DNA from 4 places in the Bacillus sp. TL12 genome. Region 4 is predicted to be linked to each of the others. Evidence: riboswitches for the same ligand, from Rfam matches in the RefSeq annotation. Region 4 holds a riboswitch; each other region holds the start of a gene.
What was found. Region 4 has a riboswitch for S-adenosylmethionine ahead of LOK41_RS13290 (ECF-type riboflavin transporter substrate-binding protein). Riboswitches for the same ligand answer to the same signal wherever they lie in the genome.
Positions count from the first base shown of each region.

Region 1: another riboswitch for S-adenosylmethionine. It lies ahead of LOK41_RS11835 (hypothetical protein); the one in region 4 lies ahead of LOK41_RS13290 (ECF-type riboflavin transporter substrate-binding protein).
Region 2: another riboswitch for S-adenosylmethionine. It lies ahead of LOK41_RS00755 (bifunctional homocysteine S-methyltransferase/methylenetetrahydrofolate reductase); the one in region 4 lies ahead of LOK41_RS13290 (ECF-type riboflavin transporter substrate-binding protein).
Region 3: another riboswitch for S-adenosylmethionine. It lies ahead of LOK41_RS12670 (Na+/H+ antiporter NhaC family protein); the one in region 4 lies ahead of LOK41_RS13290 (ECF-type riboflavin transporter substrate-binding protein).

Region 1 covers NZ_JAJJBY010000010.1:64,996-73,212, forward strand. The annotation lists gene LOK41_RS11800 (DUF4430 domain-containing protein) at 1-957, shown strand, start outside; gene LOK41_RS11805 (DUF4430 domain-containing protein) at 1,012-1,848, shown strand; gene LOK41_RS11810 (energy-coupling factor transporter transmembrane component T) at 1,871-2,749, shown strand; gene LOK41_RS11815 (ABC transporter ATP-binding protein) at 2,722-4,383, shown strand; gene LOK41_RS11820 (ECF transporter S component) at 4,356-5,075, shown strand; gene LOK41_RS11825 (YwiC-like family protein) at 5,292-6,014, shown strand; gene LOK41_RS11830 (hypothetical protein) at 6,049-6,240, opposite strand; SAM riboswitch class I at 6,363-6,461, shown strand; gene LOK41_RS11835 (hypothetical protein) at 6,564-6,824, shown strand; gene LOK41_RS11840 (NAD(P)H-dependent oxidoreductase) at 7,120-7,695, shown strand; gene LOK41_RS11845 (group-specific protein) at 7,692-8,045, shown strand; gene LOK41_RS11850 (short-chain fatty acid transporter) at 8,109-8,217, opposite strand, start outside.
Region 2 covers NZ_JAJJBY010000001.1:123,895-132,111, reverse strand. The annotation lists partial or broken gene LOK41_RS00770 (N-acetyltransferase family protein) at 1-97, shown strand, start outside; gene metC (cystathionine beta-lyase) at 251-1,414, opposite strand; gene LOK41_RS00760 (methionine biosynthesis PLP-dependent protein) at 1,411-2,523, opposite strand; SAM riboswitch class I at 2,595-2,707, opposite strand; SAM riboswitch class I at 2,910-3,020, shown strand; gene LOK41_RS00755 (bifunctional homocysteine S-methyltransferase/methylenetetrahydrofolate reductase) at 3,091-4,923, shown strand; partial or broken gene metH (methionine synthase) at 4,923-8,217, shown strand, end outside.
Region 3 covers NZ_JAJJBY010000011.1:53,125-61,341, forward strand. The annotation lists gene LOK41_RS12655 (murein hydrolase activator EnvC family protein) at 1-782, opposite strand, end outside; gene gltP (glutamate/aspartate:proton symporter GltP) at 1,201-2,472, shown strand; gene LOK41_RS12665 (ribonuclease FAU-1 family protein) at 2,540-3,061, shown strand; SAM riboswitch class I at 3,208-3,312, shown strand; gene LOK41_RS12670 (Na+/H+ antiporter NhaC family protein) at 3,408-4,724, shown strand; gene LOK41_RS12675 (lmo0954 family membrane protein) at 4,892-5,248, shown strand; gene LOK41_RS12680 (PspA/IM30 family protein) at 5,293-5,955, shown strand; gene liaF (cell wall-active antibiotics response protein LiaF) at 6,062-6,802, shown strand; gene LOK41_RS12690 (sensor histidine kinase) at 6,802-7,857, shown strand; gene LOK41_RS12695 (response regulator) at 7,854-8,217, shown strand, end outside.
Region 4 covers NZ_JAJJBY010000012.1:8,827-17,043, forward strand. The annotation lists gene LOK41_RS13280 (PAS domain-containing sensor histidine kinase) at 1-846, shown strand, start outside; gene LOK41_RS13285 (aspartate/glutamate racemase family protein) at 931-1,611, opposite strand; SAM riboswitch class I at 1,922-2,039, shown strand; gene LOK41_RS13290 (ECF-type riboflavin transporter substrate-binding protein) at 2,178-2,726, shown strand; gene LOK41_RS13295 (ABC transporter ATP-binding protein) at 2,737-4,437, shown strand; gene LOK41_RS13300 (energy-coupling factor transporter transmembrane component T family protein) at 4,430-5,257, shown strand; gene LOK41_RS13305 (YjcZ family sporulation protein) at 5,419-5,526, shown strand; gene LOK41_RS13310 (alpha/beta fold hydrolase) at 5,903-6,682, shown strand; gene LOK41_RS13315 (sensor histidine kinase) at 6,811-8,067, opposite strand.

The sequences.
Region 1 (8,217 bases), on a different contig from region 4:
GATATAGCAAGAACAATTTTAGCAGTGTCAGCAGTGAATGGGAATCCAACGAATGTTGCAGGGAAAAATTTAGTACAAGAATTGTACCAATCTGAAAAACTAAATTCTGTTACTGGCTATACATTTGCTTTACTTGCACTTGATACGAAAAAATACGAAGTGCCAGCTGGAGCGAGATGGAATCGTGCTGCTTTAGTAAAAGAGATTTTAAATGCGCAGCATACAGATGGTGGCTGGACGTATAGTGTTGGAAGCGGTAAAGAAGAAGCAAGTAATATTGATGTAACAGGTATGGTTTTATCAGCATTAGCGCCATATCAAAAACAACCAGAGGTAAAACGAGCTTTAGACAAAGCAGTGCAGTATTTAGCAAATCAACAATTAAGCACTGGCGGATTTGAAGCTGATGGTCAAGAAAATGCTAACAGTGTTGCGCAAGCGATTATTGGACTTGCTATTACAGGAATCGATCCAACTGGTGAAGCGTTCACTAAAAATCATGTAAATGCAGTTCGCAATTTACTGTCATATCAACTTCCAAATGGCGAATTTAAATGGTTACCAAGCGATGAAGAGGGTAATGGTATGGCTACTGAACAAGCATTTTTAGCGCTTGTTCAATATAAGGCATTTGTAGATGGAAAAGGCTCTATATATGATTGGACAAATCCATTGACTGGAAATGATAAAACTTCAGTTGAAGAGCCGAAAAACCCTGTAGTAAATGAACCAAAGGTGATTGAAAAGCAAGAAGTGATTCAAAAACCGCAGGAACAAACACATGATGAGAACTCTCGTGTTGTTACGAAAAATAAAACAGTAAATAATGAAAAAACTGCAATGAATCGTCAGTTACCAAAAACAGGAGCATCTGCTTCGGACAATGCTATGCCAGTAGGAATGGGCGTATTATGTATCGCTTCAGCATATGTTTTATGGAGACGAAAAGCAGCTTAAATAAAATTAGGAGCAATGATTTGCTCCTAATTTTATTAGGAAGGTGAGGAAAACATGAGTATGATGAAGTGGTTACTCTCATTTGTTCTCTCATTTGGAGTGCTTGTTGGATGTAGTCAAAATGAATCAAAACCTGAGCAACAAGTGGTATCAAAGCAAACAGAACAAAAAGATAAGGAAAAACAAGAAGAAATAAAAGAAGAAAGTAAACAGGAAGAATCGCAAGAACCAGTTGCTAAGCAAAAGCAACTAGAAGAGCAAGAGCAGCCAAAAGATGATCAAGAACAAAAACAGCAAGAACAACCTGAAGTAAAACAAGAAGAGAAAAAAGACCAAGAACCACCTGCTCAGCAAAAAGCGCCGGAACAACCAAAAACACAGCAAGAAAACGCTGAGGTAAAGAAAGCGCCAGAAGCAAAGACAGAAGAAAAACCAGAAGTAAAAGAAGAGGCTAAAGTTGTTAATCAGCCGAAAGAAACGCCAAAGCAAGAATATCCAAAAGATCCAGAGCCTAAAAAGTCTGATACACAACCTAAACCGAACCCGGTACCGCCGCCAGATCCAGTGCCACCAGTACCACCAAAACCAGAGGAAAAACAAGTTACTATTTCTGTACGTGGTGATCAAGGGTATTTATCTAGTGCAAAGAAAGTTGATGTGAAAGATGGAGATACAGTGTTTGATATATTAACAAGTACAGGTTTAGAGGTTGATTCAACTGGATCCGGAAATAGTAAATATGTAAAAGGAATCAATGACTTATATGAATTTGACAAAGGGCCAAAAAGCGGATGGAAATATCGTGTAAATGGTGCTTTTCCAAACCGAAGTGCAGGTACATATAAAGTCAAGCCAGGAGATACTATTGAATGGGTATATGTATCAAATTAGGGAAGGACTTTAGGTAAAGGTTATGAAAATTATCTTTTCTTCTTTACATCCTTTTGTGAATTTTTTCTATTATATTGGGGTGATGATACTCTGTATGGTGTGTCTTCACCCTCTTTTTTTAAGTGGTGCTATTATTATGATGGTGCTATTGAACGTTATGCAAGGAAATTGCGAGAGAATAAGAAGAATGTTGCCAAGTATGTTCATTTTCTTTTTGATGGTTATCGTGCTAAATCCTTTGCTAACACATAGGGGAGCCACTACATTATTTCGCTTAGGAGATAATCGAATCACATTAGAAGCGTGCATGTATGGACTCATCATGGGGTTATCGTTACTTGCTATTATGTTCACATTCACTTCTTATAATGATATTATTTCAAGTCATAAATTTTTGTACTTGTTTTCACGGGTTTCACCGAAAGTTGCGCTATTGACAATGATCACGGTACGTTTTGTTCCTTTATTTATCCGGCGTTTAAGACAAATTACACTTGTTCAAAAAACAAAAGGTGTTCAATTAGATTCAGGCCCATTCATCGGGAGAATCAAAAATGGAATGAAACTTTTGCAGGTGTTACTTGTTTGTTCTTTAGAAGATGCATTACAAACGGCAGATTCCATGCAAGCGCGTGGGTTTGGAGTGACAAAGCGTAGTACGTATATACGGTATCGCATGGGGAAACAAGATTGGTATATACTTGCGTCTTTAGTGGTTTTATTACTAAGCAGTTTTGTGCTCAATTATTACGGCGCTGGCAAATTATCAATCTATCCAAGAGTGGAATCACTTGTATTTCAGCAATATGATGGAATACTATTCGTTTCATTTTTACTATTTATTAGTTTACCAATCATAATGGAAGGGAGGGAATGGTTATGGTGGCGCATGCAGAAATAAAAGACTTAGCTTTTACGTATGCAGATGAAAATGTACAAGCATTAACAGATGTTTCTTTAACGGTTTCTCAAGGTGAATTTATTGTGCTAGCTGGACGTTCAGGATGTGGCAAGACAACGCTTTTGAAACATTTTAAGAAAGAGTTACTTCCGATTGGAAAGCGCACAGGGAGTATGTATTATAATGGAGCTTCTTTACTCGAGATGCCTGATTTATTGTCAGCACAAGAAGTCGGAATGGTATTTCAAAACCCGGAAAATCAACTTGTTATGGATACGGTTATTCAAGAATTGGCATTTTCTCTTGAGAATGTTGGTCTAGAAACAAAAGTCATCCAAAAGAGAATTGCTGAGTTAATTAGCTTTTTAGGATTTCAAGATTTATTAAACCAGTCTGTTCACACATTATCAGGGGGACAAAAACAACTTGTTAATTTAGCGGCAGTTCTTGTGCTGCAGCCTAAATTGTTACTGCTAGATGAACCGACAGCGCAGCTTGATCCAATTGCAGCAAAAGATTTTTTAGGATTATTGAAACGGATTAACGAAGAACTTGGGATTACCATTATCATGAGTGAACATCGTTTAGATGAAGTCATTCCATTAGCAACTCGCGTTGTGTTTATGGATGCAGGGAGAATTATGTATGATGGAATCCCGCAACATGTTATATCGAAAATGTGGGCATTAGAAGAATCTCGATCGTTTATCCCTCAAATTCCAAGGTTGTTTTTAGAATGGGATATAGAGAAAATTCCATTTACGGTAAGGGAGGCACAAACACAAATTCATTCCGAGTTACCGATCGAACATGAAGTACCGGCTATATCACAGGCAGAAACAAAAGCAGTGATTTTACAAGCGAAACATATATCTTTTCAATATGAAAAAAATAGTCCGTTTATTTTGCAAGATTTAACGCTAGCAATTGAACAAGGCAAGTGGACTGCGCTTGTTGGAAAAAATGGTACAGGAAAATCAACACTTTTAACTATATTAGCAGGACTAAACAAAGCTAGAAGAGGAAAGGTGCGGTGGAACGGAACGGAAATTCATAAAATGAAGTCCAAGGAACGATTTGAAAAAATCGGATTTGTATCACAACATCCCTATTATCATTTTACATTTGAGACGGTGTGGGATGAAGTGTTTGAAAGAGCAAATGAATTATATGGTGATAGAGGGAAAGAAATTACAGAAGAGATGTTAAACCGATTTTGGCTGTATTCCATTCGCGATCGTCATCCACATGATTGTAGCGGGGGAGAACAACAGTTAATCGCACTATGCACAGCCTTGTTATCTAAGCCCCAATTATTATTATTAGATGAACCAACAAAAGGGCTGGATCCAGAGAAAAAGGAAGGATTAGGCGAACTGTTTCAAGCGTTACAAAAGGAAGGAACAACAATTGTGATGGCCACACATGACATTGAATTTGCAGCGAAATATGTGGATCATTGTATGATGTTATTTGATGGGAAAGTCATTATGGATGATGCGCCAAAGAAATTTTTTAGTGATAATTTCTTTTATACAACATCTATTAATCGTTTTATTCGCAAGCAATTACCTTATGCATTAACGTGGGAGGATGTGTATCAAGCGTGTCCAAACGATATGTTGCTCTCATAACGCTTATTTTTCTTCTTGTAATAAGTACACTTCTGTTTACTTCCTTTGTAACAGATGAATATTTTATTTGGTGTAGTTTATTTTTATTGTTCATTATTATGTTACCTTTTTATATACGATTTGAAAGGAAAGCATTTGTTTCACGTGAAATCGTTATTGTAGCTGTTTTAGCAGCCATAGCAGCAGTGAGTCGTGTACCATTTTCTCTTATGCCGAGTGTACAACCAACTTCTTTTATTATTATTGTATCTGCAATTGTGTTTGGGAGTGAGACAGGATTTATGATTGGTGCAACGGCAGCACTTGTATCTAATATATTTTTAGGACAAGGGCCTTGGACACCTTGGCAAATGTTTTCTTGGGGAATGATAGGTTTTACAGCTGGTTTACTACGAAATACATTTATTATGAGAAAGTTATGGGGAAGAGTCATCTATGGGTTCATAGCCGGTTTTGTTTTTGGCTGGATTATGAATTTGTGGGGGATACTTGGCTTTTTAGAAGGATTAACATGGAAAGACTTTATGGCATACTACGCTGCAAGTTTTTACTTTGATTTCGCTCATGCGCTTTCAAATGTAATTTTTCTTGTTTTGTTTAGCTCATCATGGATCCGAATTCTTATGAGATTTAAAAAGAAATATGGAATTTTAGATGATAACGAGCTATTATATCAAGGAAACAAAGCATAAGCATATATCATAAAGCATAAGAATATAACGTAGGATCGCGACTTACATATTCGTTTGCCTCTTTCATGCTTCTTACCATTGGTGAGAAGCATTTTTTTATAATGATACTTTGGTTTAGAAAATGTCAAAAAATTGTTTTAATATATTCAACTTTTGGATGGAACTTTTTATATAATAGGAAATGAGAAAGGTTTTCAAAGAGGAGATGTAATATTCATGAAGCTAGTTATTCCGAAGCAGCATGGTGCATGGGGAATGCTGCTGATCCCATTTTTACTTAGTGTGCTACTTGGTAAACCTACATACTACCACATTCCACTCTTTATCGCTTGGTTATTTATCTATTTAGCAACGTATCCATTTTTAATGTACATGAAGAAAACACGAAAGAAAGAATTTTCACATGCAGCAATTATTTATTTTGTTATTGCATGTGTTTTCGGGATTGTATCTTTACTATATGAATGGAAAATTCTTTTATTCACGGTTACAATGATTCCACTCTTTATCGTAAATATATACTTTGCCCGTCAAAAAAAGGAACGAGCATTAGTAAATGATATTTGTGCCATACTTGTTTTCTGCATTGGTGGCTTGATTAGTTATTATTTTTCGATGAAGACAATTGATGGGACAGCATGGTGGATTGCGGTTATTTCTTTCCTTTATTTCTTAGGTAGTACATTTTATGTGAAAACAATGATACGTGAAAAGAATAATCCTACTTACCGCTATGTTTCATGGGGATATCATATTTTCTTAATCATTGCTTCTTTCGTAGTAAATCCATGGCTGTCTCTTGTATTTATACCGAGCCTAGTTCGTGCAATCGTATTGTATGGTAAAAAGATATCTATATTAAAAGTTGGAGTTTTAGAAATCGTTAATTCTGTATATTTTTTAATTGTGACGGCAATACTGTTGCAGTATGCCATTTGAGGTATTGCCCATCTAGAAAAGAGATGGGCGATATTTATTTTTGTTCTAAAATATCAACCGTGTGATTACATTTTTGTAATGCATCTTCCACAGCTTGTAGAGATTGTTCGATTCGCTCTCGATTATCACTTTTTTCGACTGTTTGTAATGCATGTTCTAAACAATTCTTTGCTTCTTGCAACGAATGGAATGAATCTTGAACGTATCCGCGGGCATTTTTATCCATCATAAATTCCTCCTTTTGTACATACAATGTTAGTATGGGCGTAAGGAAAGAAAATATAACTTATTGTATATTGTTTGACAATTATAATAAAAGTAGTTATAGTAAGATATATAGTGAATATTTTCTTATCCAGAGAGGTGGAGGGACTGGCCCGATGAAACCCAGCAACCGCGATGCAGGTGCTAATTCCAGCAGAACATATTTGTTCTGGGAGATAAGACGAAGATATATACGTAACTTCTTCTTATCGAAGAGGTTTTTTTATTGCAAAAAAACCGATTCCAAAGACAACATAATAAGAAGAAAGGGGTTGCAATTGTACTGTGACACTCGAAAAATACGTAAAGCTGCGTAATGCAGTATATGAATATATGATGGAACAAGATAAACCAATATCACTATTAGATATTCAAGAACATATCGTTTCGCATCATGAAGGAAAATTCACGAAAAAAATGTTACACCAATTTTATTTATCAAGGCTATTAGACGAACTGAAACTGGATGGGAAAATTACTTTAGCTAATGATGAATACCACTATGCTGAGAAAAGGGTATTCTATGAGGCGAGAAAAGGGAGCTAGGCTCTCTTTTTTTATGTTATAATTTGTTTGAAAATTCGAATTGTATGTAGAGTAAAAGACTGCCAAAGCAGCCTGATACAAGGGAATGGTGTTGAGTGTGTAGTGTCAAAAGTTGAATATGCCCTGAAAGAGGCATTTCATTCGGCTATAAATGAAAAGAGACACCTTCGCCGAGTAGGTGTCAGTTGGTTTGCCAAATGGGTTTGCCAAATGGGCTTGCCACTTGACATGTAATAGAATATCACGCAAACTTTCGGAAGTCAAAAGGGAATTTAAGGAAAGGTGTTGTTTGAAGGTGAACATACTCATCGTCTATACACATCCCAATCCATCTAGTTTCAATGCATCCATTTTAGAACATGTGCAAAAAGGGCTTCAAGAGACGAATCATTCTGTTACATTGCTGGACCTTTATAAGGAACAATTTAATCCAGTACTTATTTTTAATGAAGATAAGAGAAGACGTGATTTAGCGTATGAAGAAGAGACAGAGAAATACAGAACATTAATCAAGGAAGCAGATTCTTTAATTTTTATTTATCCAATATGGTGGTGGGGAATGCCTGCTATTTTAAAGGGGTTTATCGATCGCGTTTTTGCTGCAGGGTTTGCATATAAATATGAAGGTGTAATGCCGAAAGGATTGCTTATAGGGAAAACAGCATGGGTTATTAATACTTTAGATTCACCTTTATGGTACGTGGCACTCTTATATCGCTCTGCTGATTGGGTGATTATGAAAAAGGGTATTTTACGATTTTGTGGTATACGTCAAATAAACCGTTCTGCTTTTCAGTCTGTAAAAACAAGTAAAGCAGAAAAACGTGAAAAGTGGCTTTTAGAAATACAAGAAAAGGCTAAAAAATTATGAGCGAAGTAGAAAATATATTGAGATGCTGTAAGCGGAATGATGATTTGTTTCGTACGTATATCGTTTGTTTACTTCAATTGAAACATCATAGCGAGGGTTTTCAAAAAATGTATCAAGAACTAAAAGCAGATTATTTAATAAGGGGAATTTGTGAACGGGAAGTTGATGGAATCGTTAAGGAAAGTAAAGAGTATAAAATGTATGAGTTACCGAAAATATTAAGATGGGATTTTTTGCGAAATCATCCATCGATGATTGAAACTGTTTGTACGACGTTATTTACATATAAAAGGTTAAATCTTTCATGTGAAGAATGGGGAAATGTAATTAGATGCATAGAAAACGAATGATTATCACTATAGTTATTATGTAAAAAAGCTAGTATAAAACTAGCTTTTTTACATTGCTTCGATTTAAATGATAAGGAAACATAAACCAATTACTACGCCAGCATAAAGGAGGTTAACAACACAAAATCCCATAATGTCACGTGCACCTAAACCGGCGATTGCTAATGCAGGT
Region 2 (8,217 bases), on a different contig from region 4:
AGAGAAAATTTGTTTAGGGGTTGTTTCCGTTAATGATCGGGCCATTAAAGTCTATGAGCGCACGGGTTTTAGAGAAGAAGGTAGGCAGAGAAAGTAAGTGAAATATGAAGACGGTTCCTATGGAGATGACATATTAATGGCGTATTATCTTTAACAGAAGGACGCATATATGAATTAAGTAATAAAGAAGGATAGACCAGATGGATGTAATCAGTCTATCCTTTTTATGTGATATTGGCTGGGAATTGTTTTATGCATTCACAGGTTCTTCGACATAAGAAAGTGCATTTTCAAAATCAGCAATTAAATCATCTACATTTTCAAGGCCAACTGATAAACGGAGCAATGAATTAGAAATCCCTCTTTCATCACGTGCTTCTTGTGATAGTGCTGCATGTGACATTTTTGCAGGGTAAGAAAGGATGGATTCCACAGCTCCTAAACTTACTGCAAAGACAGGAAGTTTAACTTGAGATAAAAATTGTCGCAAAGCATCTTCAGATTGAAGCGTGAAAGATAAAACAGCACCGGCAGATTGGGCTTGTGTTTGTTGTATGTCATAGCCTAGGTGTGATTGCAATCCAGGGTAATACACATTTTGAATTTTTGAGTGTTTTTGTAAGTAATGAGCAATTTTATTTGCATTTGTTGCTGAGTGTCCGAGGCGTACGTGTAATGTTTTCAGGCCGCGAAGAACGAGAGAACAATCTTGTGGCCCTAATATAGCGCCAAATGCATTTTGTAAGAAACCAAGTTTTTGAGCGAGTTCCTTATCCTTTACAACCGCTAATCCGGCTGTAACATCACTGTGACCAGCAATAAACTTTGTTGCGCTATGAAGTACAACATCCGCTCCTAGTTCAAGTGGTTTTTGGAATAATGGTGTTAAAAATGTGTTATCAACAAACGTAAGTGCCCCGGAAGATTTTGCTAATTCGCAAACGGCACGAATGTCGGTTACTTTTAACAATGGGTTAGATGGTGTTTCAATGTAAAAGACTTTTGTATTTGGTCTAATGCTTTGTTTTACTTCTTCTAAATTCGTCATGTCAACGAATGTATGTGAAATTCCGTAACGAGACAGAACTTCTGTTACAATACGATACGTTCCCCCATATACATCTTCTGAAATGAGAACATGATCACCTTGTGAAAGAAGGAGGAAGGCAGTAGAAATCGCTGCAATTCCAGATGCAAAGGCAAATCCTTTTGTTCCCCCTTCTAATAAAGCGATTATGTCCTCAAGTGCTTCACGTGTTGGATTTCCAGAGCGACTATAGTCGTATTTACCAAATGTATCTACATTAAATTGATGAAATGTTGATGTATTATAGATGGGAACGTTAACCGCGCCTGTTTGTGAATCATGTTTATAGTGGTTATGAAGTAAGAGTGTATCTAAAGAATAACTCATATTCTCACACCTTCTTTTACATGTTTAATAGCCTGCTTTAAGTCTTGAATTAAATCATCACCATTTTCAATACCTACAGAAAAACGGAGGAGACGATTACATACGCCGCGTGCTGTACGCACTTCTTCTGGAATATCTGCATGTGTTTGTGTTGCTGGATATGTCATTAAACTTTCAACTCCGCCAAGGCTTTCTGCAAAGGTAATTAAGGATAAAGATTGTAAGAAAGGATTTATCCATTTTTCATCGCGAAGACGAAATGAAATCATGCCACCTCTTCCTGGATAAAAAACATCGGTTACACCATCTTCCTCGTTTAAATAAGAAACGATGTTCTTTGCATTTTCTTCATGTTGTTTCATACGAAGAGCTAATGTTTTCATCCCGCGAATTAATAACCACGAATCAAACGGACTTAATACAGCACCAGAAGCGTTATGATAGTGGGCAAGTTCTTCACAAAGCGCTTGACCTTTTGCAATGACAAGTCCGCTTAATACATCATTATGGCCACCTAAATATTTTGTGGCGCTATGAAGAACAATGTCTGCTCCTTCTGTTAATGGTTGTTGTATATAGGGAGTGTAGAAAGTATTATCTACAATAAGAAGGACTCCGTGTCGTTTGGCAACAGTTGCGACAGCTGCGATATCAGTAACTTGCATTAATGGATTGGTTGGAGTTTCTATAAAAATAGCTTTCGTTTGAGAAGTAATGGCTTGTTCTATTTGTTTTATAGATTGTGTATTTACGTATCTACATCGAATATTCCATTTCTCCTCATGTTCTGAAAATAACCGATAGGTTCCCCCATATAAGTCTTCTGATACGATAAGTTCATCTCCAGACCGGAATAAAGACAGAACAAGAAGAACCGCTGCCATTCCCGAACTACAGGCATATCCTTGTTCCCCTTCTTCTAAATCAGCAATTGCGCGTTCTAAAAGGCCGCGTGTTGGGTTTCCAGTTCGTGAATAGTCGAAACCTGTTGATTTTCCGATTCCTTCATGACGATAAGCTGTTGAAAAGTAAACAGGGGGATTAACCGTTCCTGTAGTCGTTTCGCTTCGATTCCCGATTTGAGCTAGTTTTGTTTCAATTGTTGACATGTTGAATTCCTCCTTGATAAAAAATAAAAAAAGCCTTCTAAGAAGAAGGCTTTCATGCGAATATAGTCTTCTTCTTATCTGTCAAATCTTTTCACAATTTGCTGGAATTAGCACCTTATTAACGAACATGTTAATGGTTGCTGAGGTGTCATAGGGCCAGTCCCTCTACCTCTCTAGATAAGAATAATTTGTATGAAATTTTATTATGCTTTTAACTTTACAATAAAAGATAATTGAATTGCAACTTTATTTTAAATGTTTTTTATTTTCCTTTTAATTTCATTGACTTTTAGTTTGTCCCATGATAAGTTTATTAGAAAATTAACAAAGATTGTTAAAAGGTACACGTATTTCCTTTTAAAAAATAAATGAATAATTAAGATAAACTCTTATTGAGAGCGGTGGAGGGAAAGGCCCTGTGAAACCCGGCAACCTTCAAACGAAATGTTTGAAACGGTGCTAATACCTGCAGAACAATTTGTTTTGCATGATAAGAGGAGGATTGATGATGTCCCCCTCTTCAAGGTGAAGAGGGGGTTTTTATATTGATAGAAAAGAGGGAGACAAGTGAAAATTCTAGATTTATTATCAAAAGGGATTATTATCGGTGATGGAGCAGTTGGTACATTATTACATTCTCATGGTTTGCAAAGTAGTTTTGAAGAATTAAATCTATCAGATCCAGATTTAATTATATCTATTCATAAACAATATGTAGCTGCCGGTGCAGATATTATTCAAACAAATACATATGGTGCAAATGAAGCAAAATTGCGCATGTATGGTTTAGAAAATCAGGTTACCAAAATTAATAAAGCAGCAGTAAAGCTTGCAAAAGCAGCCGTGACAGACAAGAATGCTATTTTAGGGACGATTGGTGGTATGAAGCATATTGGAGCCGTTACAACGACTGATATGGAACGGGAATTTATGCTACTTGAGCAGGCCGAGGCATTATTAGAAGAAAAGGTTGATGGATTATTATTAGAAACATTTTATGATGAATTCGAATTGCTACATGCGGTGAAAGTACTGCGAAAACAAACAGATATTCCAATTATTGCACAGTTAGCTCTTCATGAAGCAGGCACAACCCAAAATGGGAATGATGTAAATGAAATATTAAAACAGCTTTTAGATTACGGTGCAAATGTAGTCGGTTTAAACTGTCAGTTAGGACCGCTTCATATGACGGAAGCTTTCAAAATGATATCGATTCCGAAAAATGGGTATTTGTCAGCTTATCCAAATGCAGGCCTTCCAAACTATGTAGAAGGGCGTTACATATATGAAGGAAGTCCTGCTTATTTTGAAGAGATGACACCGAAATTTATTGAACAAGGTATTCGCTTGTTAGGGGGATGTTGTGGTACAACGCCAGCACATATCGAAGCGATGAAGCGTGCGATTACAAATGTAACGCCTGTTACAGAAAAACAAATCGCTCAAAGACAACAAGTGGTTCCTATGCAAACAAAACGTGCTAGCACCCATGTTACTCTTGCGGAAAAAGCGAAGAAGCAAACAACAGTTGTTGTTGAACTAGATCCCCCAAAAACATTAGATACGCAGCGTTTTTTTGAAGGGGCAAGGGCATTGAAAAGAGCGGGAGCAGATGCGATTACGTTAGCAGATAACTCGTTAGCATCTCCGCGCATTTCAAATATGGCAATGGGGGCATTATTAACGAAGCACGATATTCCAGTGCTGACGCATTTAACGTGCCGTGACCATAATGTGATTGGCCTACAATCCCATTTACTTGGTTTATCAGCTTTAGGAATGGAAGAAGTGTTAGCTTTAACAGGTGATCCAGCTCGTGTTGGTGATTTTCCAGGAGCGACGTCTGTATATGATTTATCTTCTATTGAATTAATTAAAATGATTAAGGAAATGAACGATGGACGTTCTATTTTAGGGAAATCGATTGGTTCTGCGACAAGATTCTCTGTTGGAGGAGCTTTTAACCCGCATGTGAGGCATTTAAAAGCAGCGGTGAAGCGGATGGAGAGAAAAGTTGCAGCTGGTGCAGAGTATTTCTTAACACAGCCCATTTACGATGTAGATTTAATTGAAGAAGTATACGAGGCGACAAATCACTTAGAACAGCCGATTTTTATTGGTATTATGCCTTTAGTAAGTAAGCGGAATGCTGACTTTCTTCATTTTGAGGTGCCAGGCATTACATTGCCCGAAGAAGTGAGACAACGAATGGATGGACACGATACGCAAGAATCTGCAATTGAAGAAGGGATTCGCATTTCACAAGAGTTAATTGACGCTGCGATGAAATACTTTAACGGTATTTATCTCATTACACCATTTTTGAAATATGAAATTACAGAAAATCTCGTTAAGTATGTAAAAGAAAAGCAAGAAGTGAAAGAAGGAGTCAACTGATGAGACCGATAGAAGAGAGATTACAAAATGATATTTTAATATTAGATGGTGCCATGGGAACGATGATTCAGCAGGCAGATTTAACTGCAGAAGATTTTGGCGGCGAAGAATATGAAGGATGTAATGAATACTTAGTAAAAACAAGACCAGATGTTATTTTAGATATCCATAAAGCTTATATTGAAGCAGGAGTGGATATTATTGAAACAAATACGTTTGGTGCTACGAATATTGTATTACATGATTACGAGTTATCTCATTTAGATGAAGAGTTGAATGAAAGAGCGGCATTTCTAGCAAAACAAGCGGTAAAGGAGTGTGGTAAAGAAATATATGTAGCTGGTGCTATGGGGCCGACGACAAAAGCAATTAGTGTAACTGGTGGTGTAACCTTCGAAGGATTAATTGAGGCATACACTAGGCAAGCTAGGGGATTATTACGGGGCGGCGTTGATGTATTGCTTGTAGAGACGAGCCAAGATATGCGTAACGTGAAAGCGGCGTATTTAGGGATACAACAAGCATTCACAGAAGCGAATCATACGGTCCCGCTTATGATTTCAGGAACGATTGAGCCGATGGGGACGACGTTAGCGGGGCAAACAATCGAGGCGTTTTATTTATCAGTTGAGCATATGAAACCATTATCTGTCGGATTAAATTGTGCGACAGGACCAGAATTTATGCGTGAACATATTCGTTCTTTATCAGATCTCTCAGAGTGTTATATTTCTTGTTATCCAAATGCCGGTCTTCCAGACGAGGATGGACATTATCATGAGTCACCAACTTCACTTGCAGAGAAGGTGAAACAGTTTGCTGAAGAAGGCTGGATTAATATTATTGGTGGTTGCTGCGGGACGACACCTGATCATATACGAGCGATAAAAGATTCACTTGAGTCTCTCAAACCACGTGAAAATCATGAGCGAGAAGGTCATGGGATTAGTGGTTTAGAAGCATTGCAATATGATGATTCTATGAGGCCGTTATTCGTTGGTGAGAGAACAAATGTTATTGGGTCAAGAAAGTTTAAACGATTAGTAGCTGAAGGGAATTTTGAGGAGGCTGCTGAGATTGCAAGGGTGCAAGTGAAGAAAAATGCTCACATTATTGATATTTGTATGGCTGATCCAGATCGTGATGAAGTGGAAGATATGGAGAGTTTTTTGGCAGAAGTAACGAAAGTATTAAAGGTTCCCATTATGATAGATTCAACGGATGAAAATGTAATGGCGAAAGCTCTCACGTACATACAAGGGAAAGGTGTCATTAATTCTATTAATTTAGAAAACGGAGAAGAGCGATTCGAGAAAGTGACGCCACTTCTCCGGAAATATGGTGCGGCAATTGTAGTTGGGACGATTGATGAAGATGGCATGGCAGTTAGTGCAGAAAGAAAGTTAGAAATCGCAAAAAGAAGTTACGATTTATTAACGAAGAAATACGGTATACGCCCATCGGATATTATTTTTGATGCGCTTGTTTTTCCGGTCGGAACTGGTGATGAAGAATATATCGGTTCAGCAGCAGCAACGATTGAAGGAATTCGCCTTATTAAAGAAGCTTTGCCAGAGTGCTTAACGATTTTAGGAGTAAGTAATATATCGTTTGGGTTACCGCCAGCTGGTCGAGAAGTGCTAAACTCGGTCTTTTTATATCATGCAACAAAGGCTGGGCTTGATTATGCGATTGTAAATACTGAAAAACTAGAGCGCTATGCATCCATTCCAGAAGAGGAAAAAGAGCTCGCAGATGCACTCTTATTCGAAACAACGAAAGAAACACTAGAAGAATTTACAAACTTTTATCGGGTTGCGAAGAAAAAAGAAACGGTCATACAAGAAACATTAACGCTTGATGAAAGATTAGCAAATTACATTGTAGAAGGAACGAAGCAGGGATTGCATGAAGATTTAAGTCTCGCACTAACAGAAGGAAGAAAGCCACTTGATATTATTAATGGTCCGCTTATGACCGGGATGGATGAAGTAGGTCGTTTGTTTAATAACAATGAGCTAATTGTTGCTGAAGTCTTGCAAAGTGCAGAAAGTATGAAAGCAGCTGTAGCATATTTGGAGCCTTATATGGAATCTAGTGATAGTGCGAAAAAAGGAAAAGTATTGCTAGCAACTGTAAAAGGTGATGTACATGATATTGGAAAAACCTGGTAGAAATTATTTTATCTAATAATGGCTATGATATTGTCAATTTAGGAATCAATGTCCGCTCTGATCGCATTGTTCAAGAAGTGAAAGAAAAGAAACCAGATATTATCGGGCTTTCTGGATTATTAGTAAAATCAGCGCAACAAATGGTAGCAACGGCTGAAGATTTACAAGCGGCAAATATTGATATTCCAATTGTTGTTGGGGGGGCGGCGCTAACGAGAAAATTTACAGAAAATCGTATTTCACCTTCCTATGGTGGACTTGTAATGTATGCAAGCGATGCAATGTCAGGGCTTGATCTGATCAATCGATTACAAAAAGAAGAAGAGAGAGAACAGATGAAGTTGGATAAAAAAAATCGCCATCTTCATATTGTGAAAGAAGAGAAGAAAAAAGTAGAGGTTATACCAACAGTCATTGAACCGTTGCCACAAGCGAAAGTTATGATACCAGATTCAACAAAGCGGGTCGTACTTCGTGATATCCCAGTTTCGCATCTTGCACCATTCTTAAATAGACAAATGTTAATTGGACATCACCTTGGCTTAAAAGGAAATGTGAAAAAGTTATTAAAAGAAGGTGATAAGAGGGCGCATGAATTAAACAATTTAATTGATGAATTGTTGCAAGAAGGGCAGTCTTGGCTAAAGCCAAAAGCTGTTTATCAATTTTTCCCTGCCCAAAGTGATGGACAAACGATCATTATTTATAATCCAGAAGACCATACACGTGTGTTAGAGCGTTTTTCATTCCCAAGACAAGGGAAAGCACCGTACCGTACATTAGGAGATTATTTAAGGCCAGTCGGAGATGAAATGGATTATGTCGCCTTTTTATCTGTTACAGTTGGGCAAGGTGTTCGTGATATTGCGGAGGAGTGGAAAGAGAAAGGGGATTATTTACGCAGTCATACTATCCAATCACTAGCATTGGAACTCGCAGAAGGTCTTGCTGAAAAAACACATATGTTAATTCGTGATCGCTTTGGAATTCCAGATTCACCGGAGATGACGATGGAAGAACGATTCCGTACGAAATATCAGGGGATTCGCGTTTCTTTTGGCTATCCAGCTTGTCCAGAGCTTGCTGATCAAGAAAAACTATTTCGCTTAATTCAACCAGA
Region 3 (8,217 bases), on a different contig from region 4:
GCTTTACGAGCTTCTTCTGCTCGTTTTTCTTCTTCAATCGCTTTTTGAACAGCCAGGCGTTGATTTTCTAAAATGCTTTTAGATTCTTCTAAACCTTCAATCTCAGAATCTACCTTTGATACTTTAGCGTGTAAATCGCTAATAAGTGCTTGTTGTTCTTGCTGATTCTTTTGAAGTTCTTGCTGCTTTTGTTCTAATTTTTGTTTTGATTCGTTTAATTGTTGTTCTTTCTTTTCAACAGCTTCTTTTTCTGTTTTTACAGTTTCTTGATCAGTTGTTTGTTTTTTTACAATCTCTGTATCGTTATTTAAAATCAAGCTAACAGAATACATATTATCGATAAGATCTGCAAAATTGTTTGAGCTCATTAATACTTCAGTTACGATATTTGTTCGAGGTTTTTCTTGCATGGATTGAAGTCGTTGTTTAATGACGTCCTGACGAGTGGCAATATTTGTTTGCAATTGCGCAATACGTTTTTTCTGTTCTTCAATTGTTTGTTGTGCTTTACTAATCTCTGTTTTTATATCGTTTAAATCAGCTTCATTTTTATTAATAGAAGCTGTTAACTCATCAATCTTTTTTTGTAAGTCTTGAATTTCCTTTTCCATCTGTTCTTTTTCTGCTGACTTGTTCTGTAATTCTTGTTGGTTACCCTCTAATTCGGATTGAATATTAGATAATTTATCTTGACTTGTTTCTGCATATGTAACTGACTGCAATGGAGAAACAAAAATAGCACTTGCTGTTAATACGCTGAAAGCGACGTATTTCTTTTTCATAGTGGTTTAGCTCCTTTCCCTATGATGTATATATCATAATTGGAAGAATACTGTCTATTATTGTAATCATAATGTAACGAAAGTTTTATAAATGTACTATGAATTGTCGGGAATAAGGTAATTTTTGTATATTATTTCGTTGGATGTAATGAAAATAAAGGAGAGAGAACACCGATAAACACTTTAAGGAATCGTTCTCATGTTAGGTTTTCTGACATGGGTTTTGTTTTTGTCAAGAAAATTATTTGTGTTCACGCAAACTTATTTTGTTGTCAGATTTCATTTTTTGATTTATCATTTTTAACAGGGACAAAAATGTAGTGAATTGTCGAATAATATGTAATACTCTTAATTTCTTAGTTTTATAGAAAAAGAGAAATGCAGAGTTAGAGTATCTAAGAAGGGGGTTGCAGCAAGTATGAAAAGGATAGGACTTGCATGGCAAATTTTAATAGGACTTGCGCTTGGTATTGCAGTAGGGGCGATTTTTTATGGCAATGCAGCAGTTGCAGGATACTTACAACCAATTGGTGATATTTTCATCCGATTAATTAAAATGATTGTTGTACCGATTGTCGTAGCGAGCATCGTTGTTGGTGTTGCTGGCGTTGGTGATGTGAAAAAGCTAGGACGATTAGGCGGAAAGACAATTCTTTATTTTGAAATTATTACAACAGTTGCAATTGTTGTTGGTCTACTGGTAGCGAATATTTTCCAACCAGGAAAAGGCGTAAATATGGATGAGTTAACGAAGACAGATATTTCTAAATATACGCAAACGACAGAGCAAGTGCAGAGTCACTCTTTTGCGGATACATTTGTAAACATTGTTCCGACAAATATTGTAGAATCATTAGCAAAAGGTGATATGCTTGCTATTATTTTCTTCTCTGTACTATTTGGTTTAGGGATTGCAGCAATCGGTGAAAGAGGAAGACCGGTTCTTCAATTTTTCCAAGGTGTAGCGGATTCAATGTTTTATGTAACAAACCAAGTTATGAAATTCGCGCCGTTTGGTGTATTCGCTTTAATTGGTGTAACGGTTTCTAAATTTGGTCTTGCTTCATTAATTCCATTAGGTAAACTAGTGATTGTTGTTTACGGATCCATGATTTTCTTCGTGGTAGTAGTATTAGGACTTACAGCGAAAATATTTGGTATTAACATTTTCCAATTCTTTAAGATCTTAAAAGACGAGCTTATTTTAGCGTATTCTACTGCAAGCTCAGAAACGGTTTTACCGAAAATCATGGAGAAAATGGAGAAGTTCGGTTGTCCGAAAGCAATTACATCTTTCGTTATTCCAACAGGTTATTCATTTAACTTAGATGGATCTACGTTATATCAAGCTATTGCAGCGATTTTCTTAGCGCAAATGTATGGTATTGATTTATCTCTTACGCAGCAAATTACATTATTGCTTGTATTAATGGTTACATCTAAAGGGATTGCAGGTGTACCGGGTGTATCATTTGTTGTATTATTAGCAACATTAGGTACAGTAGGTATTCCGGCAGAAGGATTAGCATTTATCGCAGGTATTGACCGCATTTTAGATATGGCACGTACGGCAGTTAACGTAGTGGGTAACTCTTTAGCAGCTGTTGTTATGTCTAAGTGGGAAGGTCAATATGACGATGCAAAAGGACAAGCTTATCTAAAAGAGCTTTCCGAAAAACAGGCAGCTTAATAGCTATTGGCAGAGCCCTCGCATAAGATGTGGGGGCTTTTTTGTATAGAAAAGGAGTTAAAGAATAATGAAACGAAAATATGGCGATGGCTCTACTTGGGAACGGTTGATAGAGAAAACATATGAAGTGAAGACAATTGAGCAAGGGATGTTAGGTGTGCTGTGTATGCAAAAAGTGAAAGAGCCCAGTTACAAGCAATATAACAACCAAAAACTTTGTATTGTAAATGATGGATATATATGGGTGCAGTATTTTATTAGTGATAAGAACTTTGCGATTACAGCTATGTTAAATGAAAAAAAGGAATTAGTACAGTATTATATTGATGTGGCGAAAAAATATAAAATAGATGAACGAGGTATGCCGTATTTTGATGATTTATATTTAGATGTAGTGCTATTACCGAATGGTGATGTATATTTGTTGGATGAAGATGAATTAGAAGAGGCTTATATAGATGGAGCTATTTCTAAAGAGGAATATAATGAAGCGTGGGATACAGCAAAATGGCTTATCGAAGTAATTGGAAAGGACAAGTTTCCTTGGATTACAATTTTAGAAAAAGAAATTCGAAAGTTAAAATGTTGATTTTCTTTTCGTTATGCGGATTTATTCGTAATTTTTTATAAATATCAAAAAATACCAATTATTTTCATACAAATAATAATTGACTTTTGATTTGTAAGCGAGTAAAGTTAGGGAAGAAATTATTATTAAAAATAAAATATGAAACCTTCTTATAAAGAGAGGCGGAGGGACTGGCCCTACGATGCCTCGGCAGCGGACTCATAATAGAGTGCTGTGCCAAATCCAGCAAGCATGTGCTTGACAGATGAGGAGAGTGTTTCTTATAAGTATATAAGACCTCTTCTTTTCGGAAGAGGTCTTTTGTTATGAGATAGAAAAGGTTTTAGAACTAGGGAGAGATGTTATTTTGAAACAAACGAAAGGGAATGGCTTAGCATTATTACCGCTTGGAATATTCTTAGCGCTATTTATTGGTTCTGGAATTATTACAGGGGATTTTTATAAATTGCCGATACTTGTCGCTATTTTAATTGCTGTAGGGACTGCATTAGTGATGAACAGGAAAGAAAGCTTTACATCAAAAGTAGAACGGTTTGCCAAAGGGGCTGGTAATCCGGATATTATGATTATGGTGTTGATTTTTGTACTTGCTGGTGCGTTTTCTGAAACAGCAAAAGGAATGGGCGGAGTTGACTCTACAGTTAATTTAGCGCTATCTATTTTACCGCAAGGGTTCATTGTTGCGGGAATTTTTGTTATAGGTGCTTTTATTTCACTAGCAATGGGAACTTCGATGGGGACTATTGCAGCGATAGCACCAATTGCAGTCGGGATTAGCCAGCAAACAGATATTTCTATTGCGTTAACGATGGCAACTGTTGTTGGCGGAGCGATGTTTGGTGATAATCTATCGTTTATTTCTGACACGACAATTGCAGCTGTTCGTTCACAAGGTACGGAAATGAAAGATAAGTTTAAAACAAACTTTTTAATTGTTTTACCAGCCGCAATTATTACAATTATAGTATTGGTTTTCCTTACATTAGGAAATCATACGGAAATCAAAGCTCACACATTTGATTGGGTGAAAATATTGCCGTATGCGGTTGTGCTTATCACAGCTTTACTTGGATGGAATGTGCTCGTTGTGTTAGCAGGCGGAACAGTTCTAGCCGGTTTTATTGGTCTTATTGATGGAAGCTATACATTAGCTAGCTTCTTTAAAAGTGTTACAACAGGGATAAATGGAATGATGGAGCTTGTATTACTGGCAATTTTAATCGGTGGAATGGTTGAAATCATTCAATATAATGGTGGTATTCAATATTTAATGAATACATTAACACGTAATATTCGTTCGAAAAAAGGTGCAGAATTCGGAATCGCTAGTTTAGTTAGTCTGACGAATATTTGTACAGCGAATAACACAATTTCTATTATATTTACTGGTCCGCTTGCAAAAAATATTGCTGATCAATATGAAATTGATCCACGAAAATCAGCAAGTGTGTTAGATCTTTTTTCATGTTGCATACAAGGATTAGTTCCATATGGTGCTCAAATGTTAACGGCAGCAGGATTTGCAGCATTGTCACCTGTTGAATTGTTACCATATGCGTTTTATCCAATCTTAGTTGGGGTATGCGGTATAGTTTCTATTTTAATTGGTTTTCCAAAGTTTTCAAAAGTAGCGGAAAAAAAGCAATATCATAAAACAGCATAAAGAAAAAGGATGCTTTATACGAGGCATCCTTTTTTATATTTACCTTAATATAAGACTGACTTGGAATAGGTCTTAAGTCTGATTAGAAAACGGTTCTTAAGCTCGTTATGGAAAAATGAAAAAATAGTTAAGATAAGAGTATCAAATCGAAGGGAGGCGAGCACAAGATGAAACAATTTTTAGCGTTTATCGCAGCTGGTATTTTGGCTTTAATTGCTCTTGGTAGTCTTGCTGGTATTGTAGGATTTGCAATTGGAGCAGGAATTGTGTACTGGAGCTATAAATCATTTGTGCGAGCACAATCATTTTTTGGAAAGTTAGCTTGGGGTATTATCGGTTTAATCGGATTGTCAATTGCTCTTTCCCATTCTCCAGCGTTAATCGGTATCGCAGCATTAGTAGTACTATACTATGGATACCGTGAGTGGAAAAAAGATAAAGATGCAGTAGTTGATTCCGCTTCAGAAGGATCTAAACCATATAGCAACTTTGAAGATGAGTGGAACAAGTTAATGAAAAACTAATATAAAACAATTTAAATCATAAAGTAAAAGAGAGGAAGATTATAATGAAACAATCTTTATTCGGGCGTGTACGTGATGCAATTTTAGCAGATTTTCATAATGTTTTAGATGAAAAAGAAAGAAAAAATCCAATCGCTATGTTAAATCAATATTTACGCGATAGTGAGCGTGAAGTAACAAAAATTGAAAAATTAATTCAGCGCCATAAAACATTAAAATCTAACTTTGCTCGTGAACTTGAGCAGGCTCGTTATTTCGTAAATAAGAGATCAAAGCAGGCGATAATCGCACAAGAAGCAGGGGAAATGCAACTACATGAACGTGCATTAGAAGAAGTTGCATATTATGAAGGGCAAGTCGCTCGTCTAGAGGAAATGTATGCAGGTGTATTGGAACAAATTGATGAGTTAGAACGTCGCCTTTCTAAAATGAAGAATAAGTTAAAAGAAATGAATGCAAAGCGTATGGAATTAATGGCTCGCGAAAATATGGCTCATGCCAACCGTCGCATGAATACGGCTTTTCATAAAATGGATGAGAATAATCCGTTCTTACGATTTGAAGAAATTGAAGATCACATTCGTGATTTAGAGCTTCGCATGAATGAAGAGCATGAGCGTGATACATTTGATATGAAAATTGCAAAACTGGAACGCGAAATGAAAGAAAAAAATGAAGTATCTTTAGACAAAGAAGTAATAAAATAATTGTAGTATATTATAAAACGAGCTTATGATATAGTGATAGAAGAAAAGGTGTTGGAAAGCAATACCTTTTTCTTCTATTTATATGTAACAAGAAGGGGGAGCTGAAATGAAGAAACAATTTTCTAAATCACAACTAGTGGGGATGCTCCTCATCATATTTGGATTTGGTCTTTTTCTTGATATGGTTCTCGGACATTTTGAACCAGGTGCTCTTATCTTTGCATTTATTATGATTATGTTCGGGAGATATTATCGGAAAAAGAATCGATATGTGAGAGGGAATGTGTTTTTATTTGTCGGAGGGATTGTTTTTTTATTCTTCCTGTTTTCATCAGCGGCCTTCGTACTCGTTGTATTTGCTTGCTTAGCCTTCATCGGTTATCAGCTTATTCAAGGACAGCAAAAGCCAAAAACTGTAAAGGTGGAAATTAAGGAAAAAGGATATATAGATGAAGAAAAACAAATCTATCGAACAGAACCATATCTTAAGAACATAATGCTTGGGAACATAAGAATGATGGACCACATTTATGAGTTAGAAGATATTAATGTCCAGTATGGAGTCGGTGATGTTGAAATTGATTTGACGACGGCGATGATTCCAGAAGGGGAAACGGTCATTGTTATTCGTGGCGTTATTGGTAACATTCGTTTGTATGTTCCATATGATATTGAGCTATCTTTAAATCATTCTGTCATCATGGGAAGAGTTTTACTTCCGGGGCATGAAGAAACAGGTTTTAATCGAAATGTTACGTTTAAGACAGAACAGTACAAAGAAGCTCCACGCCGTATTAAAATTATTTCTTCGCTTGTCGTAGGCGATACGGAAGTGAGGAAAGTATAATGAAAAAGCAAGGAAATATTTCATGGATGTATATTCGTTATTCTATGTTATCTTCTGTTAGTATTGCACTTATTTGTACAGTTGTATATGTGTGGAAAAGTGGGCAAGAAGTATATGATTTATTATGGAAAGAATCCATTGCTTCTGTTCCAATTGGCTTGTTAATTATAAGTACAAGTCTTCTTATGGGTGGAATTGTAGGGTATGCGATTGGTTATTATATGCAGCAACGTATTCAAGGCTTGAATACTTTCTTGTTTGAAGTAGAGCGTGGGAATTTCCCAAAGGATGTTTCGTTTACTGCGGAAGATGAATTTCATGAAGTAGAGCGAAAAGTAATTGCGCTTGCTCGAAGATTAGAGGAACAGGCTGGGTTATTTCAAAAGGTAACGAATGAACGAGCGCATTGGAATGAAGAAATGAGACAAGAAGCGATTTCACAAGAAAGGCATCGATTAGCAAGGGAACTGCATGATTCAGTGAGTCAGCAGCTTTTTGCAATGTCTATGATGATGTCAGCGATTAATGAACAGGTAGAACATATGCCAGAAACAACCCAAAAGCAATTGCAACTTGTGGAAAATATGGTTGTAAATGCGCAATCGGAAATGAGAGCATTACTTCTGCATTTACGTCCTGTACAATTAGAAGGTAAAAAGTTAACAGAAGGCATCGAAGAACTGCTAACAGAACTTTCTAGAAAACAACATATGAAAATAGAATGGTTGATTGAACCGATTCAATTACAAAAAGGTGTGGAAGATCATTTATTCCGTATTGTACAAGAGGCATTGTCTAATACATTACGGCATGCAAAAGCAAAGAAAACGGAGGTACGCCTGCGCCAAATCGATCAGTATGCGATTTTGAAAATCATTGATGATGGTGTTGGATTTGAGGTAGGTGTCAATAAAGCTGGATCATACGGCTTAAGGTCTATTCAAGAGCGTGTCCATGAAATTGGTGGAACGTTAAAAGTGCTTAGTTTTCCAAATAAAGGTACACAGATTGAGGTGAAGGTACCAATTATGATAGAGAGAGGGGGAGGATTATGATTAAAGTATTGCTTGTTGATGATCATGAAATGGTGCGAATGGGTGTATCAGCATATTTATCAACTCAACCGGATATTGAGGTAGTCGGGGAAGCAGAAAATGGAAGAAAAGGTTCGGAACTAGCGTTAGAATTAAGGCCGGATATTATTTTAATGGATCTTGTTATGGATGAAATGGATGGTGTTGAGGCAACACGTGCCATTATTCAAGAATGGCCTGAAGCGAAAATTGTAGTCGTAACGAGCTTTTTAGATGATGAAAAATTATATCCTGTCATTGAAGCAGGTGCAACAAGTTATTTATTAAAAACATCAAGAGCAAGCGATATTGCTGATGCAGTGCGAGCGACTTATGATGGGG
Region 4 (8,217 bases):
ATTGTTGAATATCCGTTAACACTTAAAGGGAGTATTAGTTTCTTTGAAGCTAGGTGTTTATCACTTTTACAAGATAAGATTATGATAATTGTTCGAGATATTACTGAGCGGAAAAAGACTGAAGAGTTATTGAATAAATCAGATACACTTGCAGCAATTGGACAGTTAGCTGCTGGGGTAGCACATGAAGTTCGAAATCCACTGACAGTGATTAAAGGATTTATTCAACTCTTTCAAATTAATCAAGAAGATCAAGATAAATATTTCGATCTTATGCTGTCAGAAATTGAGCGAATTGAATCTATCCTTCATGAGTTTTTATCAATTGCAAAGACTGATGTCATTCCAACTGAAAAGAAAAATATTTGTTCGATATTAAGAAATGTCGTTTCGTTAATTAATACAAAGGCAATCATGACCAATATTCAAATTGATCTGCATATAGAATTAAAGGAATTAATAATAGATTGCTGTGAAAATCAATTAAAACAAGTTTTTATTAATATTTTGCAAAACTCAATTGAAGCTATGCCAGATGGAGGGAAAATCTCCATTTCTGTGAAAAAATCAGAATGTAAGGAAGTTATTATTAATATAGTGGATGAGGGCGTAGGAATCCCTGAAGAAAGAATAAAAAGGCTTGGTGAACCTTTTTATAGTACGAAAGAAAAAGGAACTGGCATTGGGTTAATGCTCAGTTATAAAATTATTGAAAGTCATCAAGGAAGAATTAGTATTATGAGTGAGGTAGGAGTAGGAACATCCGTTACTATTTATTTACCTATGTTTCAAAGTGAGCAAGGTACTTCTCATTCAGCTATGCCATCTATAACCGGGTCTTTATAATAGAGATTAATTTCCATTTCACATAGAGTAGCAGCAAAGAAAAGAAGCTATCTTACTACCTTGTAAGATAGCTTCTTTTTTTGATTAGCCAGCGAATTGTACTGCAATTTTGGCATGTAAAAAAGCAGTGTCAAATACAGGGATAGAAAGATCTTGTTGTGAAATGAGTAACGGTATTTCTGTACATCCTAATAAAATTCCTTCTGCCCCGTTTTTAATGAGATTTTGAATAATTTGTAAGAAATGGTCTTTGGATTGCTTTGAAATAATACCTTTACTTAATTCGTGGAGAATGACATGATGAATGAAATTTCGTTCATCTTCTTCGGGAATAATTGTTTCAATACCATAATTAGCTAGTCTCGTTTTATAAAAATCTTGTTCCATTGTTTGTTTTGTTCCAAGCAAACCAATCCGTTTCACATTATGTTCAACAATTTCTTCAGCGCTTACATCGCCAATATGAAGAAGTGGGATAGAGATTGCTTTTTCTACTTCTTCCGCAAATTGGTGTACTGTATTTGAACACATAAGTATACAATCTGCACCGGAGTGTTCTACTTTTTGAGCTACTTGAACGAGTTGATTTTGCACTTCTTCATATTGTTGATTTTGTAATAAATTTGTCACTTCACCAAAATCCATGCTATAAAGAACAAGCTTCGCATTATGATTATACTGAGATAAAGTTAGCGTATTAATATGTTTATAATAAAGAGATGTTGATTCCCAGCTTAATCCACCAATTAATCCGATTACTTTCATGTTCAATTCCTCCCGTTAGCTCGCTTTGTTACATCAATTATTCCATAATTCCGATAAGAATACAATGTTTTATTCATCCCGCACTAACGGGCAGTAATACTCCCACCTCAAAATTCGGCGGGAGCAAAGAAGTTAGGTGGGAGATAAACTGCCCGTAAAGGCCCGATTGGTTCAACTAATAATCAGTGGGGGATGAGGAAACCCCCCACTGATTAAAGTTTCACTTTATCTATTTTACACAAAAGTGGAAATAGTAAGAAAAATATTAAAATTAATTTACGTTAATGAAATAATACAAATTACAAACGAATACTTATCCAGAGAGGTGGAGGGAACGGCCCGATGAAACCTCAGCAACTCCTATTTATTCATACAAATAGGAAGGTGCTAATTCCACAAAGGACATATTGTCTTTTGAAAGATAAGGGAATCATATATTTCATATACAAATGGCCTCTTATAACAGAGGTCATTTTTTATTAGGGAGAAAGGAAGTGAATGTTCATAATTCAATGATTTTTCACATAGGACTAATAGAAACTAACTAGAATGAGAGGAGAATTCATATGAACAAATTATCTACAAAATTAGTCGTAGCAATTGGGATCGGTTCTGCAATATATGGTGTATTAGGTTTATGGGGACTTTCAATTGCCCCAAACACATTTATAAAACCTGCTCTGGTTATATTAACAATTTTTGGTGCAATTTTCGGTCCATTTGCAGGACTTTTGATTGGTCTTATTGGTCATACAGTAACAGATACTATCGCTGGATGGGGAATATGGTGGGGATGGGTACTTAGCTCAGGCATTATTGGATATACGATGGGACTTGTACAAAAACGAGCAAGTTTCAGTGTGAAAAATGGAACATTCCATAATCGAGATATTACATATTTTGCTGTAACAGGTTTACTTGGGATTGTTATTGCAATTATATTTGCAGGCGCTTTCGATATTATCGTGATGGGAGAGCCTTTAGATAAAATTGTTATTCAAGTATTTGGTGCAACGATTGCAGATGCCCTTGTTTTCTTAATCCTTGGTTTACCAATTACACTTGGATTAGCGAAAGCAAATAAAAAACATACACATTTAAAAATTGAAAAGTAGGGATAGCACAATGAAGCCGATTATTTCCTTTGAACAATTTACATTTCAATATCAACAAGTGACAGAACCTACTTTAAAGAATATTACACTCCATATTTATCCAGGTGAAAAAGTATTGATTGCTGGTCGAAGTGGATCAGGAAAATCTACATTGGCCCATTGTATAAATGGGCTAATCCCTTTTTCCTATGAGGGATCAAGTACTGGGAACATTTCAATATGTGGTAAGGATCCACGAAAAAGTAGTATTTTTGAGCAAAGTAAGCTTGTAGGAACTATTTTGCAAGATCAAGATTCCCAGTTTATTGGGTTAACTGTAGGGGAAGATGTTGCATTTTCGTTAGAAAATGATTGCGTAGAACAGAAAAAAATGAAGGCTGTTGTTATGGACTCTTTGCAGAAAGTTCAGATGCATACATTTCATTCACGAAGCCCACATGAATTATCTGGTGGCCAAAAACAAACTGTTTCTCTTGCTGGTCTACTAACGACAGATGCCGACATATTACTATTCGATGAGCCATTAGCAAATTTAGACCCAATAAGTAGTTTAAAAACAGTAGAACTTATTCAAAATGTACATCAACAATTAAATAAAACAATCGTTATTATTGAGCATAGAATAGAGGAGATATTAAAATTAGACCTAGATAAAATCATATTAATAGACGACGGAGAAATTGTAGCAATCGATTCACCAAAAAGGATTTTACAAACAAACATGCTACAAGAAATAGGATTAAGAGAACCTGTATATATTGAAGCATTAAAAAACATAAAAATGAATATTTTAGATGAAGAATTATATCCAATTGGAAGTTTAAATCATGAGAGGTTGAATAAAGCGGTTAAGCAATGGATGTTAAATTCTACTACGTGTAAAAAACAACAAAAAAAAGAAATCCTATGTAAAATAGAAAACATTTCATTTTCATATTCTCACAATGGTTTTACATTGAGGGACCTAACACTCTCCATACAAAGAGGAGAAATTGTAGCATTATTAGGACATAATGGTGCAGGTAAATCTACATTTGCACATTTATTAACTGGAATGAACAAAGCACAGAAAGGAAAAATTGTACTTGATAATGATAATATAACTTCATGGTCTATTCGGAAGCGTGGAGAAGTGATATCTTACGTTATGCAAAATCCTAATCACATGATTACACAATCTATTGTTTGGGATGAGGTTGCTTTTTCATTAAAATTACAGAAGGCTTCTAGCTCAGAAATACATAAACGAGTGGAAGAGGCGTTGCAAATTTGCGGGCTATATCCATTTCGAAATTGGCCGATTCAAGTGTTAAGCTACGGGCAAAAAAAGAGGCTTACCATTGCATCAGTTTTAACAATGAATCCGAAGCTCATCATCTTAGACGAGCCAACTGCAGGACAAGATTATTTTCATTATAAACAATTTATGTCTTGTATAAGTGTATTAGCAACACAAGGAATATCATTTATCTTTATTACACATGATATGAACTTAGCTTTAGAATATACAGACCGTGCAGTTGTTCTTCATCAAGGAAGAATACTTGCTGATGATACTGTTCTAATCGTATTAGCAAATAGCGAAGTATTGCAGCAAGCTAATTTACAGGAAAGTTCGCTAACTACATTGGCAAAATTGAGTAAATTCCCTTTTCCAGAAGTTTTTGTACAAATGTATATGGAGAAAAAAAGGAGGGGGGATTATGAGTAAATCAGGTTTATTCTATATAGAAAATCATACATATTTTCATCGTATGGACGGCGCAATTAAGTTGTTGTTATTTATAATCTGGATGACTCTTACATTCATATTTTTTGATTTTCGTATTTTATTATGCTTGTTTTTCGTTGGTTGTTTTGGGTTAGTGATCGCTAAAATCCCGGTAAAAAAAGTTGTAATTATATTTAGTGTCATTTTCACATTTAGTATGTTAAATTCAGCGATGATTTTATTGATTACACCAACCCATGGATCTGAGATAACTGGTACAAGTACAGCATTCTTGCATGTTGGATACGCTACTATTACATTCGAAACGCTTTTTTATGCTCTTACGCTTTCGTTAAAATATTTTACGTTATTACCATTTACACTTATTTTTATATACACGACACATCCAAGTGAGTTTGCTAGCAGCCTATATAAAATTGGTTTACCGTATAAGATTGCCTATGCAATAAACATTGCACTCCGTTACATACCGAATATACAAGCGGAATACAAATTGATTAAACAGGCTCAAGAAGCAAGAGGTGTACCATTTGAAAGAGGAGAAGCGAATTTTTGGGAACGTATTAAAAACCGGGTACTCATTTTTGGGCCACTTGTTACTCAATCTTTAGAGCGAATCGATACCGTTTCAAATGCGATGGATTTACGAGGATTCGGAAAAAAAGAGAAACGAACATGGTATTTTACAACAAAGGCAAAACAAGAGGACTATATAGGGCTCATTATTGGTATTATAATTTTATTACTTGCCATTTATTTGAAATTAAATGTTTTCAAAGGGTTTTGGTATCCATTGTAAGTTTCTCAATGTTATTCGGATAAAATTTAGGCACTCGCGGAGTGCTTTTTTTAATTTATCCAAGACATGCTCCAAAATTACATAGATACATACTGTATAATACGAACCCGTTAATAAACGATCAATTATCCATTGGTTTTATACTAAAAGGAGGAGAAAATATGAGTCACGGTGGTTCTTGCGGTTTTGGCGGAGGATTTGCTTTATTAGTTGTTTTATTTATTTTATTAATTATTGTTGGATGCAGCTGCTGGGGCGGAGGGTATTAAAAAACAAACGATTTTTTAATCATTCGTCGCAGAATTATAGAATCAGAAAAACTATTAAAGATACTTTTTTCGTATCTTTACAAGATTCAACATGAAAAAGGAGCTATCATGCTCCTTTTTCCAATAGAAATTTTCTAGAGTTTTGATTTTTTTGTGTACCGGTGATTGATTCTGATTGAGTTTTACAAATAAAAAACTTAATACATACATAAAGAGTGGTACAGCTATGCTAATCAATGAAAAATGAAATAGGGACGGCTGTGATTTAAATCAAAATTGTACTGAAATCAATTTTTAGTATGCATCATTTTGGAAGATACTTTTTTTCTTGAAAAAGAGTTAGGGATGATTTTAGATTGTTGAGGTGATTACATACATGCCAATGTTGGATGTGGACAGTAGTAGTCTATATTATATCGTTAAGGGAAAAGGGGTTCCTATTGTTTTTATTCATCCCCCTGTACTTACTTGTGTGAATTTTGAGTACCAAATCGAGGAATTATCCCAAAATTTCAAGGTAATTGCTTTTGATATTAGAGGGCACGGAAGGAGTCAGTATTCAAAACAACCGATAACTTATCCATTGATTGCTGAAGACATTAGATGTTTGTTGGATCATTTGGAGATTAAAAAAGCATTTGTATGTGGATATTCGACTGAAAGCTCTATCGCATTAGAATTTTTATTGACTTTTGCTGAAAGAGCGTTAGGGGGGATGTCAGAAGTTAGGGGTGGATATCTAAAGAATAAGATTTCACTTGGCGTGAAACTTGCGAAATTGGGAGCAGTTTCATTTTTAGCATGGTCTATTTCATGGGGCAATTCAAATACACATAAATTGTTCAAAAAGATGTTTAAAGAAGCACGAAAAGGGAATGCCAAAAATATCTGGCAATATTATCGTTATAGTTTGCATTATAATTGTACGAATCAGCTCGGGAATATCCAGCTTCCGGTTCTGTTAGTTTATGGTCATAAAGATAAGGTATTTTATAGTCATGCGAAATTACTGCATGGAAAATTGCCATGTAATGAATTAAAATTCATTGATAACGTAAAGCATCAAATTCCTACAAAAGCAGCAAAATGTTTAAATGAAATGATTCAGCAGTTTGTTTTTATTCATACCGATATGAGACTTTTTCCATACTCATAGAGATGAATGGATATTAAGGTTTTTATATAACTAATTTATGCAAAATCTTATAAAAGCATAGCTAATTTTTATATAAGGGAAAACAAAAAGGAGCATAGGAGCTCCTTTTAAATCAAGATTTTATTTTATTAAGCAACCTCATTATTTTGTGGAAATGTAATCGTTAAAGTCGTTCCTTTATTAACAATACTCTTTATACTTAAAGTGCCGTTCATCGTTTCAATGATTTTCACTGCAACCATCGTACCTAAACCGGTTCCTTTTGTTTTTGTGCTAAAATACGGTTCGCCAAATCGATTTATTTGTTCTGGCGTCATACCAATTCCACTATCCTTAATAACAATCGTAACTTTGTTTTCAAAAACCGATGATTGAACACGAAGTTTCCCGCCATCTGGCATTGCTTCAATGCTATTTTTTACCAAGTTTAAAAAGCATTGTTGAAAATGCTGTGTATTCCCAATAATGGATCCTGTTACTAATTCTTCAGAAACATTTATAGAATTCATATTACATAATGGCATCATCATACTTATTACTCTTTTTAATTCTTGATCTATTATAATGTTATCAACTTTTTGTGATGCAGGCTTAGCGAATGTTAAGTAATCATCAATGATAACTTGTGCACGGTTTAACTCTCCCAGAATATGTTCAATATATTGTTCTCGTGACTCTTGTGATAAATCTGGTGTTTTAAGGAGCTGAGTAAATCCTTTTACTACAGTAAGAGGATTTCTAACTTCATGCGAAATACTTGCAGCAAGTTGACTCACAATCTCCATTTTCTCCATTTTTACTAATTTGGATCTCATCATAAAGGCATCTCTTAAAACTTCATTCATATATACAACAAATAACATGATAATCGGGGGCAGTATAATAAAATAAATAATATATGGCTGTGTAATTGGAAAATCCGATGAAATTACAGCGATAAATGTTGTAAGTAAAGCAAGGGAAAAAGGTAAAAATATTGACATAATGAGTTTCTTTCTTCTATTTAATTGATTAAATTTAGAAGAGGCAAGAGCGGTGAAAATTAGCATTACAATATAAACAATAACAGTTAAAAAGTTCACACCATAAAAAACAAATCGAATTAATAACATGATAGTTAATAAAGCAATTCCAACCGGTAAGCCACCATAAAGTGTACCTATGAAAAATGGAATTTGTCTTAAATCATGAACACAATTTTCATCGATATATATAGGGTATCTCATACATAAAATTAACGGTATACTCGTGCAGATTACAATAAGGGTTTTTTTGTATTTTTTGAAAAACATCCCGTTATCATATATAAAATAAAAAACAAAGACGCTACTTAAAATGTAAAGCAAATTATTTAATACGTTTTGATTGATGTATATAAAATTCATCTAGCATGCCTCATTATTGTAGTTTTCAATACTAATAAGTATTATACAGAAAAAATGTAATTTCTTCATTATTAATTATTTTACTACAATGAGAAGGTCTGTTACGAGTAAATCCCTATGCTAAATAAAACTCTTTCACTTGCGTATAGC